2 regions of the Solwaraspora sp. WMMB335 genome follow, and region 2 is predicted to be linked to the other one. Evidence: predicted binding sites of a transcription regulator. Region 2 holds the regulator's gene; the other holds the start of a gene.
What was found. The regulator HrcA, encoded in region 2, represses chaperone genes, less so after heat shock. The targets are predictions, from matches to a motif close to GGTTNGCACNCTCNNNNNGAGNGTGCNAACC.

Region 1 (4,719 bases), 1.3 Mb from region 2:
CATCGCCTTGCGCCGGTCGCCGAATCCGGGTGCCTTGACCGCACACAGCTTGAGCGTCTTGCGGACCGAGTTGACCACCAGGGTGGACAACGCCTGTCCATCGACGTCCTCAGCGACGATCAGCAGCGGCTTGCTGGCCTGGACGACCTTCTCCAGCAGCGGCAGCAGCTCTTCGATCGCCGAGATCTTCTGGGTGGTGATCAGGATGTACGGGTCTTCGAAGACCGCCTCCTGCGCTTCGGCGTCGGTGACGAAGTGCGGGGAGATGAAGCCCTTGTCGAACTGCAGACCCTCGGTGATCTCCAGCTCGGTGGCGAGGGTGGAGCCCTCCTCGACGGTGATGACGCCGTCGCGGCCGACCTTCTCCATCGCCTCGGCGATCATTTCGCCGATGGTGGCGTCCTGGGCCGAGATGGTCGCCACCTGGGCGACCGCGTCCTTGTCGGCCACCTCGACTGCCTTGTCCAGCAGCGCTTCGGAGACCTTCTGCACGGCCGCGTCGATGCCACGCTTGAGGGCGGTCGGGTTGGCCCCGGCAGCCACGTTGCGTAGCCCTTCACGGACCATCGCCTGGGCGAGCACGGTCGCGGTGGTGGTCCCGTCGCCGGCGACGTCGTTGGTCTTCGTCGCCACCTCCTTGACCAGCTGCGCGCCGAGGTTCTCGTACGGATTGGTGAGCTCGATCTCCTTGGCGATGGTGACACCATCGTTGGTGATCGTCGGAGCGCCGAACTTCTTGTCGAGCACGACGTTGCGCCCGCGCGGGCCGAGGGTGACCTTGACCGTGTCCGCGAGCGCGTTGACGCCGTGCTCCAAGAGGTGCCGGGCGTCATCCGAGAAACTCAGGATCTTCGCCATGACATTCCCTTCACGCACTAGCCGTCGGCCGGCCGGCTTACTCGCCGAAGACCGGCCGACGGTCGACGCCCCGGAGCCCCAGGTAGGGCTCCGGGGCGGTCAGCACTGGCAGTAGGTCACTTCTCGATGACCGCGAGGACGTCGCGGGCGGAGAGCACCAGGTACTCCTCGCCGGCGTACTTAACCTCGGTGCCGCCGTACTTCGAGTAGATGACCGTGTCGCCGACGTTGACGTCAACCGGGATCCGGTTGCCCTTGTCGTCGATACGGCCCGGGCCGACAGCGAGGACGGTGCCCTCCTGCGGCTTCTCCTTGGCGGTGTCGGGGATCACGATGCCCGACGCCGTGGTCGTCTCAGCCTCGTTCGCCTGGACCAGGATCCGGTCCTCGAGCGGCTTGATCGCAACCTTGGTCGCGGTAGTCACGGGCATACCCTCCTGGGGTATCTGGTGTTTGTGCCGGCCGCAACGCAGCCGGCGTCAATCTGCCTCATGCCACCGGGCGGGTCCGTCGTCGCGGGTGCCGGTCCGCCTGGCGTTTCGCCCCCCGGCACGAGCCGGTGAGCTGGCACCCTCGGCCGGAGAGTGCTAATCGCAGATTAGCAGTCGACCGTACGGAGTGCTAGCCCGATGGCCGAGCGTGGACAATGTCGCCGTGCACCCGGACGAACTGGCCGCGCTGCGGACCCCGGACGGCGAGCAGGCCCTGGTCGCCGCTACCGCGCTGGTCGACGGTGCGGCCGGTAACGACCCGTTGGCGGCAGCCTCGGCGCTGCGCGCCACCGGCGTCGCGGCTCCCCTCGCCGCCGCCGCGCTCACCCAGGCCACTCTGCGTCGCCGGGCAGTCGTCAAGTTCGGTCCGGCGGCCGAGCGGATGTTCTTCACCCGGACCGGGCTGGAGCAGGCGACCCGCGCCGCCGTCGCGGACCGGCGGGCGGCCCGGCTGCACGCCGCGGGCGTACGAAGCCTCGTCGACCTCGGATGCGGTCTCGGCGCCGACGCCCTGGCCGCCGCCCGGGCCGGCATCCGGGTGTACGCCGTGGAGGCCGACCCGGGCACGGCCGCGCTCGCCACCGCCAACGCCGCGGCCACCGGCCTGGCCGAGCTGGTCACGGTCGACTGCGCGGACGCGACAACGGTCGACGTACGCGGCTACGACGCGGCGTTCTGCGACCCGGCCCGACGTGCCGGCGCCACCGGCCGACGCACTTTCGATCCGGACAGCTACTCCCCGCCGTGGAGCTTCATCCGCTCGCTGGTGGACCAGATGCCACGGACCGTACTCAAGGTCGCTCCCGGGATCGACCACTCGCTCGTGCCACCCGGCGCGCAGGCGGAGTGGGTCAGCGTCGACCGGGAGATGGTGGAAGCGACCTTCTGGTGCGGCCCGCTGGCCACGACCGGCGATCCGCCCGCCATGGCCGACGGCCGGTCGGGTGATCGGGCCGCCGGCCGTCAGGCCACCCTGTTGCGCGCCGGCGGCCCACCCGCCGTACTCATCGGCGACGGCGCCGAACCGGTCGCCGTCGGCCCGGTCCGCCGCTACCTGTACGACCCGGACGGCGCGGTCGTCCGGTCCCACCTCGTCGCCGCGTTCGCCGCCACCGTGGACGGCGCTCTCGCCGACGGCTCGATCGCCTACGTCTACGCGGACTCGGCCACCCGGACCCCGTACGCCCGCTGTCTGGAAATCACCGACGTACTGCCGTTCTCCCTCAAGCGGTTGCGGGCGCTGGTCCGCGACCGGGGCATCACCCGGTTGGAGATCCTCAAGCGCGGCTCGGCCCTGGATCCGGCTCAGCTGCGCCGTGACCTGCGACTGCGGCCGGCGGCAGGCCCTCGCGCCGGTGGCAGCGCGGCGAGCCTGGTGTTGACCCGGGTGGCCGGCGCTCCCACCGCCCTGCTCGCCCGGCCGGTCCCGGCGGGACATCCATCGACCGGATGACCGGGCACCGGTAGAGTCGCGCGGCATGGCAGGCACGGCGACCCCGGCGACGGCACTGCTGACCAAGCGTCGGGTGCCGTTTCGCACCCATCCGTACCAGGTGTCGCCGGACACCCCGGACTACGGCGCGGCCGTCGCCGTCGCGCTCGGTGTCCCCGCCGAACAGGTCTTCAAGACCCTCGTCGCGCAGGTCGACGGCACCCTGGCGGTCGGGATCGTGCCGGTGACCGGTGACCTCGACCTGAAGGCCCTGGCCGCGGCGTTGGACGGCAAGCGGGCCGCGCTGGCCGACCGGACGCTCGCCGAACGGACCACCGGCTACGTGCGTGGCGGCATCTCCCCGCTGGGCCAGCGCAAGCGACTGCCGACGGTGCTCGACGTCTCGGCCAAAGGCCTTGCCGAGGTGTACGTCTCCGCCGGCCGCCGCGGCCTGCAACTGAGCCTGGCCCCGGCGGCCCTGATCACGTTGACCGGCGCCCGCCTGGCCCCCATCGCCACTCGCTGACCGCGACGATCTTGGAGTCATCGCGGGTATTCGCCCTATTTATCCCGCGATAAGTCCAAGATCGACGGAAGGGCGGGGCGGGAAGATGTCTGCCGCGTTGCTGAATTGTTATCGCGAGCAACAAAACTGGTGACGTCATCGGTCTTGTGCTGGGCGCCACAGTCCTAATACGTTGCCGGACACAACAAAACTGTGGCGGACCCGTCCCGACCAGCGACAAGACAGGTCGAGGACAGGCCGCCAGCGACTGGGCGGCGGGTCGGGCGCCCTCCCGCACCGCCGCGTCCGAACCACACCTGCTGCCAAACATCAGCAAGACGTACGAACAGCACAAGGCCCCTTGTACGCGAACATCACCCCCCTGAAAGGACCCGAGCTATGCGCAAAGGGATCCTCAGCGCCGTCGCCGCCGGCCTGCTCGTCACCGGCAGCCTGGCTGCCTGCGGCAGCGACACCGACAGCGAAACCGGCGCACCGACCCCGAAGATCGGGGTGATCCTGCCGGACAGCGCCTCGTCCGACCGGTGGGAAACCGCCGACCGCCGCTTCCTGCAGGAAGCGTTCGACGACGCCGGCGTCGAGTCGATCATCCAGAACGCCCAGGGCGACAAGTCGCAGTTCCAGACCATCGCCGACCAGATGATCACCGCCGGGGCCACCGTCCTGATGATCGTCAACCTCGACTCCGGCACCGGCAAGGCCGTCCTGGACAAGGCCAAGCAGCAGGGCGTCGCCACCATCGACTACGACCGGCTGACCCTCGGCGGCTCCGCCGAGTACTACGTCAGCTTCGACAACGAAGCGGTCGGCAAGCTGCAGGGCGAGGGCCTGGTCAAGTGCCTGACCGACGCCGGCGTGGAAAAGCCGACGATCGCCACCCTCAACGGTTCCGAGACCGACAACAACGCCACCCTGTTCAAGAACGGCTACGACGGGGTGCTCGACCCGCTGTACGAATCCGGCGAGTACGTCAAGGGCCCGGACCAGTGGGTGCCCGACTGGGACGGCGCGCAGGCGACGACGCTGTTCGAGCAGATGCTGACCCAGACCGGCGGTGAGATCGACGGCGTGCTGGCCGCCAACGACACCCTGGGCAACGCGGCGATCTCGGTGCTCAAGCGCAACCAGCTCAACGGCCGGGTGCCGGTGACCGGGCAGGACGCCACCCCGCAGGGCCTGCAGAACATCCTCGCCGGCGACCAGTGCATGACCGTCTACAAGGCAATCAAGGCCGAGGCGCAGGCCGCCGCCGACCTGGCGATCGCCCTGGCCAACGGCGAACGCAAGGAGGTCGCGCAGACCGTCGCCGACCCGGAGACCGACCGGGAGGTGCCGTCGGTTCTGCTCACCCCGCAGGCCATCTACAAGGACAACGTGGTCGACGTGGTGAACGACGGCTACGTCACCGCCGA
Region 2 (4,719 bases):
CCGAGTCGCACCGCCAGCACGGCGAGCGCCGCGACACCGGCCGTCGAGGTGCGCAGCACCGTGTCCCCCAGCCGCACCACATGCGCGCCGGCCCGGGTGAAGGCGGCCAGCTCAGCGTCGTCGATCCCGCCTTCGGGCCCGACCACCAGCAGGATCTCGCCGCTGTCGGGAAGGCGCGCGGTAGCCAGCCGGTCGGCGGCCGACTCGTGTAGCGCGAATGCGGCGCCGGTGACGGTGGCGATCCGGGCGGCGACCGCCGCGGTCGACGCGGCCGGCTGGTCGTCGGTGCCGCCGATCGCCGGTAACCAACAGCGGCGGGCCTGCTTGGCGGCTTCCCGGGCGGTGTTCACCCACCGTTGCCGGGACCGGGCTCCCCGATCGTCGCGCCAGCGGGTCACCGACCGGGCCGCCGCCCAGGGCACGATCTCGTCGACCCCGACCTCGGTCATCGCCTGGACGGCCAACTCGCCGCGATCGCCCTTGGCGACACCCTGTGCGACGACCAGCCGGGGATCGGGCGGGGCGGTCCTGGTCACCTGGAGAATCCGCAGGTCCAGGCTGTTGCGGGTGACCGTGTCGACCACCGTGTTGGCGATCCCGCCCCGGCCGTCGGTGAGCAGCAGCGGTTCGCCGACGCGCAACCGGACCACGGCGGCGGCATGTCGCCCTTCCGGCCCGTCGAGGGTGTACGTCGGCCCGGCAGGCACCTGGTCGACCAGGAACAGCGGCGCGCTCACGGTCGGCCGGGCCGGTCAACGCTCACTGGCCGGCGCTCACGCGTGGCCGTTGAACGCGTCGCGCATCCGGGAGAAGAACCCGCCCTGCTTGCTCAGCTCGGCCACTTCCTCGCCCCGGGACTTGGCGAACTCGCGCAGCGTCCGCTCCTGATCGGCGTCGAGTTTGGTGGGCGTACGCACGTCGAGGTGCACGTACAGGTCGCCTCGACCGGTACCGCGCAGATGCGGCACACCTCGGCCACGCAGCCGCAGCGTGGCACCCGGCTGGGTGCCGGGCTTGACGTCCACCGGCTCGTCGCTGTCCAGAGTGCGGATGGTCAGCCGGGTGCCCAGCGCCGCCGCGGTCATCGGAACGGTGACCCGGCAGTGCAGGTCGTCGCCCTTGCGGGAGTAGACGTCGTGCGGCCGCTCGTGGATCTCGACGTACAGGTCACCGGCGGTGCCGCCGCCCGGTCCGACCTCGCCCTGCTGGGCCAGCCGGATCCGCATGCCGTCCTCGACGCCGGCGGGGATCTTGACGGTGAGCGACCGCCGGGTACGGACCCGGCCGTCGCCGCCACAGGTCGGGCAGGGGTGCGGAATCACCGTGCCGTACCCCTGGCAGGCGACGCAGGGGCGGGACGAGACGACCTGGCCGAGGAAGGTGCGCTGCACCGACTGCACCTCGCCGCGCCCCCCGCACGCCTCGCAGGTCGCCAGATGGGTGCCGGCGGCGGTGCCCGCCCCGGAGCAGGTCGTGCAGATCACCGCGGTGTCGACGGTGATCGGCGCCTCGACGCCGAACGCCGTCTCGGCGAGGTCGAGTTCCAGTCGAAGGATCGCGTCGGCACCCGGCCGGGTGCGCGAACGCGGCCCACGGGAACCGGCCGCCGCGCCGAAGAAGGCGTCCATGATGTCCTGGAAACCGACGAATGGTCCGGCTCCACCCGGGCCGCCGCCCGGCGCGCCGCCGGGGGCGAGCGGATCACCGCCGAGGTCGACGATCTGCCGCTTCTGGTCGTCGGAGAGCACCTCGTACGCGGCGGTGATGTCCTTGAACTTGTCGGCAGCCGCCGGGTCCGGATTGACGTCCGGGTGGTATTGCCGGGCCAGCTTCCGATAGGCCCGTTTGATGTCTTCGGCGGAAGCGTCCCGGCTTACGCCGAGGATCCCGTAATAGTCCTTGGCCACTGCGTCTGGTGTCCTCATGTGTCAGTCTCGCGTGTGCAGTTCGCCGGGTAGGTCGGTATTTGCTCGCCGGTCAGTTCTGCGCCAGCAGATCACCGACGTAGCGTGCCACGGCTCGGACCGTGGCGATGGTGCCGGGGTAGTCCATCCGGGTGGGGCCGAGCACCCCGAGGCCGGCCACGATCGTGGCGCCTGGGCCGTATCCGGTGCTGACGACTGAGGCGGCCCGCAGGTTGTCGATCTCGTTCTCGTCGCCGATGCGCACCCGCAGTGTGCTTGGCTCGGCCTCGCCGATCAGCTTGAGCAGGATGACCTCCTCCTCCAGTGCCTCCAGTATCGGACGCAGGGAGCCTTGGAAGTCGAGAAGTCCCCCCCTGGCCAGGTTAGCGGTCCCGGCCAACGCAATGCGCTCCTCGTGCCGCTCGACCAGAGTCTCCAGCAACACCGTGGACAGCGTAGTCATCGCTGGTCGCAGCGCCGGCGACGCCTCGTCGACCAGTGCCTGGACCAGCGGCGGCGTGTCGGAGAGCCGACATCCGCCGAGTTTCTCGTTGGCGAGCCGCCGCAGATCGGTCACATCCTCGGCGGAGATCGGTGCGGGAAGTTCGACCAGCCGCTGCTCGACCCGGCCGGTGTCGACGATCAGCACCAGCATCAGCCGGGTGGTCGAAATCGGCACCAACTCCAGGTGACGAACAGCGGACCGGGACAGGCTCGGATACTGCACGACGGCGACCTGCCGGGTGAGCTGGGCGAGCAGCCGGACGGTCCGGTGCACCACGTCGTCGAGATCGACCGCACCGGCCAGGAAGCGCTCGATCGCCCGCCGCTCGGCCGGGCTGAGCGGTTTGACCCGGGACAGCCGGTCGACGAAGAGCCGGTATCCCCGGTCGGTCGGCACCCGCCCGGCGCTGGTGTGCGGTTGACGGATGTAGCCCTCCTCCTCCAGCACTGCCATGTCGTTACGAACGGTAGCCGGCGAGACGCCGAGTTGGTGCCGCTCGACCAACGCCCTGCTGCCGACCGGCTCCTGGGTGGCGACGTAGTCCTCGACAATTGCCCGGAGCACGTCGAGCTTGCGGTCGTCGAGACCCACCTTCCACCCCCTCCGATGTCGGCAACCCGACACTGCCGACCGGGCCGGACACGGACCGAGTCACGACCGGGTCATCGTGTCGGCGCGTCACGAACCGGCGCGGGCCCCGGTCCGGGTGCTGGCACTCGCCGGCCGTGAGTGCCAGCATACGTCGCCCGGGACGGTGAGGCGATGATCGGTTTCCGGGACCAGGTGCCGAATAGGGTCAAATATGATCAGAATTGGCACCCCGATGCCGGGTGTGATCAGCCGATCACGTCAAGCTCACGCAACAGGCCGTCGACCGGTCCGCAGCCGCCTTCCGGCCAGGACAAATCGCCGTACGCCAGCAAATCATCGGCGGGGCTAGCTGGCATGTCTTGATTCGTCCCCCTACCGTGTCGGACATGACTGAACCACCTCGCCCACCAGGGGAAAACGGCCCCGGCGGCACTCCGCCGGATCCGACCTCCCCGCCCCCACCCCCAGGGTCCTACTCGATGCCGGGCGAGGCCTCCTCTCCCGGATACCACCCGCCGCCCGGCGGCGAGAGCCCACCGCCGCCCGGCGGGTATCCGCCGCCTGGGGGCTACCCGCCGCCGGGTGGCGGATACCCACCCGGCGGTCCGGCGTACGGAGGTCCACCCCCGGCCGGCTATGCCACGAACGACGAGAAGACCTGGGCACTGGTCGCCCACTTCGGCGGCGCGCTCGGCGCGTTCATCAGCTTCGGTCCGCTCGGTTTCGTCGGTCCGCTGATCGCCTACCTGGCCAAGGGCCAGCAGTCGCCGACGGTGAAGGCGCACGCGCTGGCCGCGCTCAACTTCCAGATCCTGTGGTCGGCGATCGCCTTCGTGATGCTGTTCGTCAGCTGGTGCCTGCTGTTCATCCCGAGTCTGGTGGTGTTCGCCATCCAGATCGTCTTCGGGATCATCGCTGGCGTCAAAGCCAACGAAGGCAGCCTCTACAAGTACCCGATGTCGGCGAACTTCATCAAGTGATGCCCGCGTGGCCCCGGCGTCGGCTCGCCCGGCCCGGGGCCACGCCGGTCACGCCGGTCACGGCAGCAGGTCACGGACCACCGCGTCGGCCAGCAGTCGACCACGCAGCGTGAGTATCGCCTGTCCGGCGGCCAACGCCTCCGCGTCGAGCAGGCCGGCGGCCGCCGCCCGGCCGGCCGCCGCCCGGCCGCTGGGTGTCAGCTGGTGCGTCGGCAGCCCACTGACCAGTCGCAATCGCAGCATTACCGCCTCGACCCGCTGGTCGGCGTCGGTGAGCAGTTCCCGGCCGTGGCCCGGCGACCGCCCGGCCGCCAGCCGGCGGGTGTACTCGGCCGGGTGCTTGACGTTCCACCAACGCACGCCGCCGACGTGGCTGTGCGCGCCCGGACCAAGTCCCCACCAGTCACCACCGGTCCAGTAGAGCAGGTTGTGCCGGCACCGCCCGGACACCGACCGGGCCCAGTTCGACACCTCGTACCAGCCGAAGCCGGCCGCGCCGAGGGCGGCGTCGGCCGCAAGGTAGCGGTCGGCCGCCACGTCGTCGTCGGGATAGGGCAGCTCCCCGCGACGCATCCGGGCGGCCAGCGCGGTGCCCTCCTCGGCGATCAGCGCGTACGCGCTGACGTGATCCACACCCGCCGCCACCACCGCCGCCAACGAGGCCGCGAAGTCCTCGGCGCGCTCCCCCGGCGTACCGTAGATCAGGTCGAGGTTGACGTGCGCGAAGCCCGCAGCCCGC

Region 1: the regulator HrcA is predicted to act here: its motif matches at 1,421-1,451, upstream of groES (co-chaperone GroES).

Annotation. Positions count from the first base shown of each region.
Region 1 is NZ_JBMHMF010000001.1:5,100,105-5,104,823, reverse strand. Features, by position in the region: gene groL (chaperonin GroEL) at 1-858, opposite strand, end outside; gene groES (co-chaperone GroES) at 975-1,289, opposite strand; gene ACN27F_RS22225 (THUMP-like domain-containing protein) at 1,498-2,802, shown strand; gene ybaK (Cys-tRNA(Pro) deacylase) at 2,828-3,307, shown strand; gene ACN27F_RS22215 (substrate-binding domain-containing protein) at 3,686-4,719, shown strand, end outside.
Region 2 is NZ_JBMHMF010000001.1:6,399,537-6,404,255, reverse strand. Features, by position in the region: gene ACN27F_RS27555 (16S rRNA (uracil(1498)-N(3))-methyltransferase) at 1-737, opposite strand, end outside; gene dnaJ (molecular chaperone DnaJ) at 774-1,907, opposite strand; gene hrcA (heat-inducible transcriptional repressor HrcA) at 1,978-3,000, opposite strand; gene ACN27F_RS27540 (DUF4870 domain-containing protein) at 3,387-3,980, shown strand; gene hemW (radical SAM family heme chaperone HemW) at 4,038-4,719, opposite strand, start outside.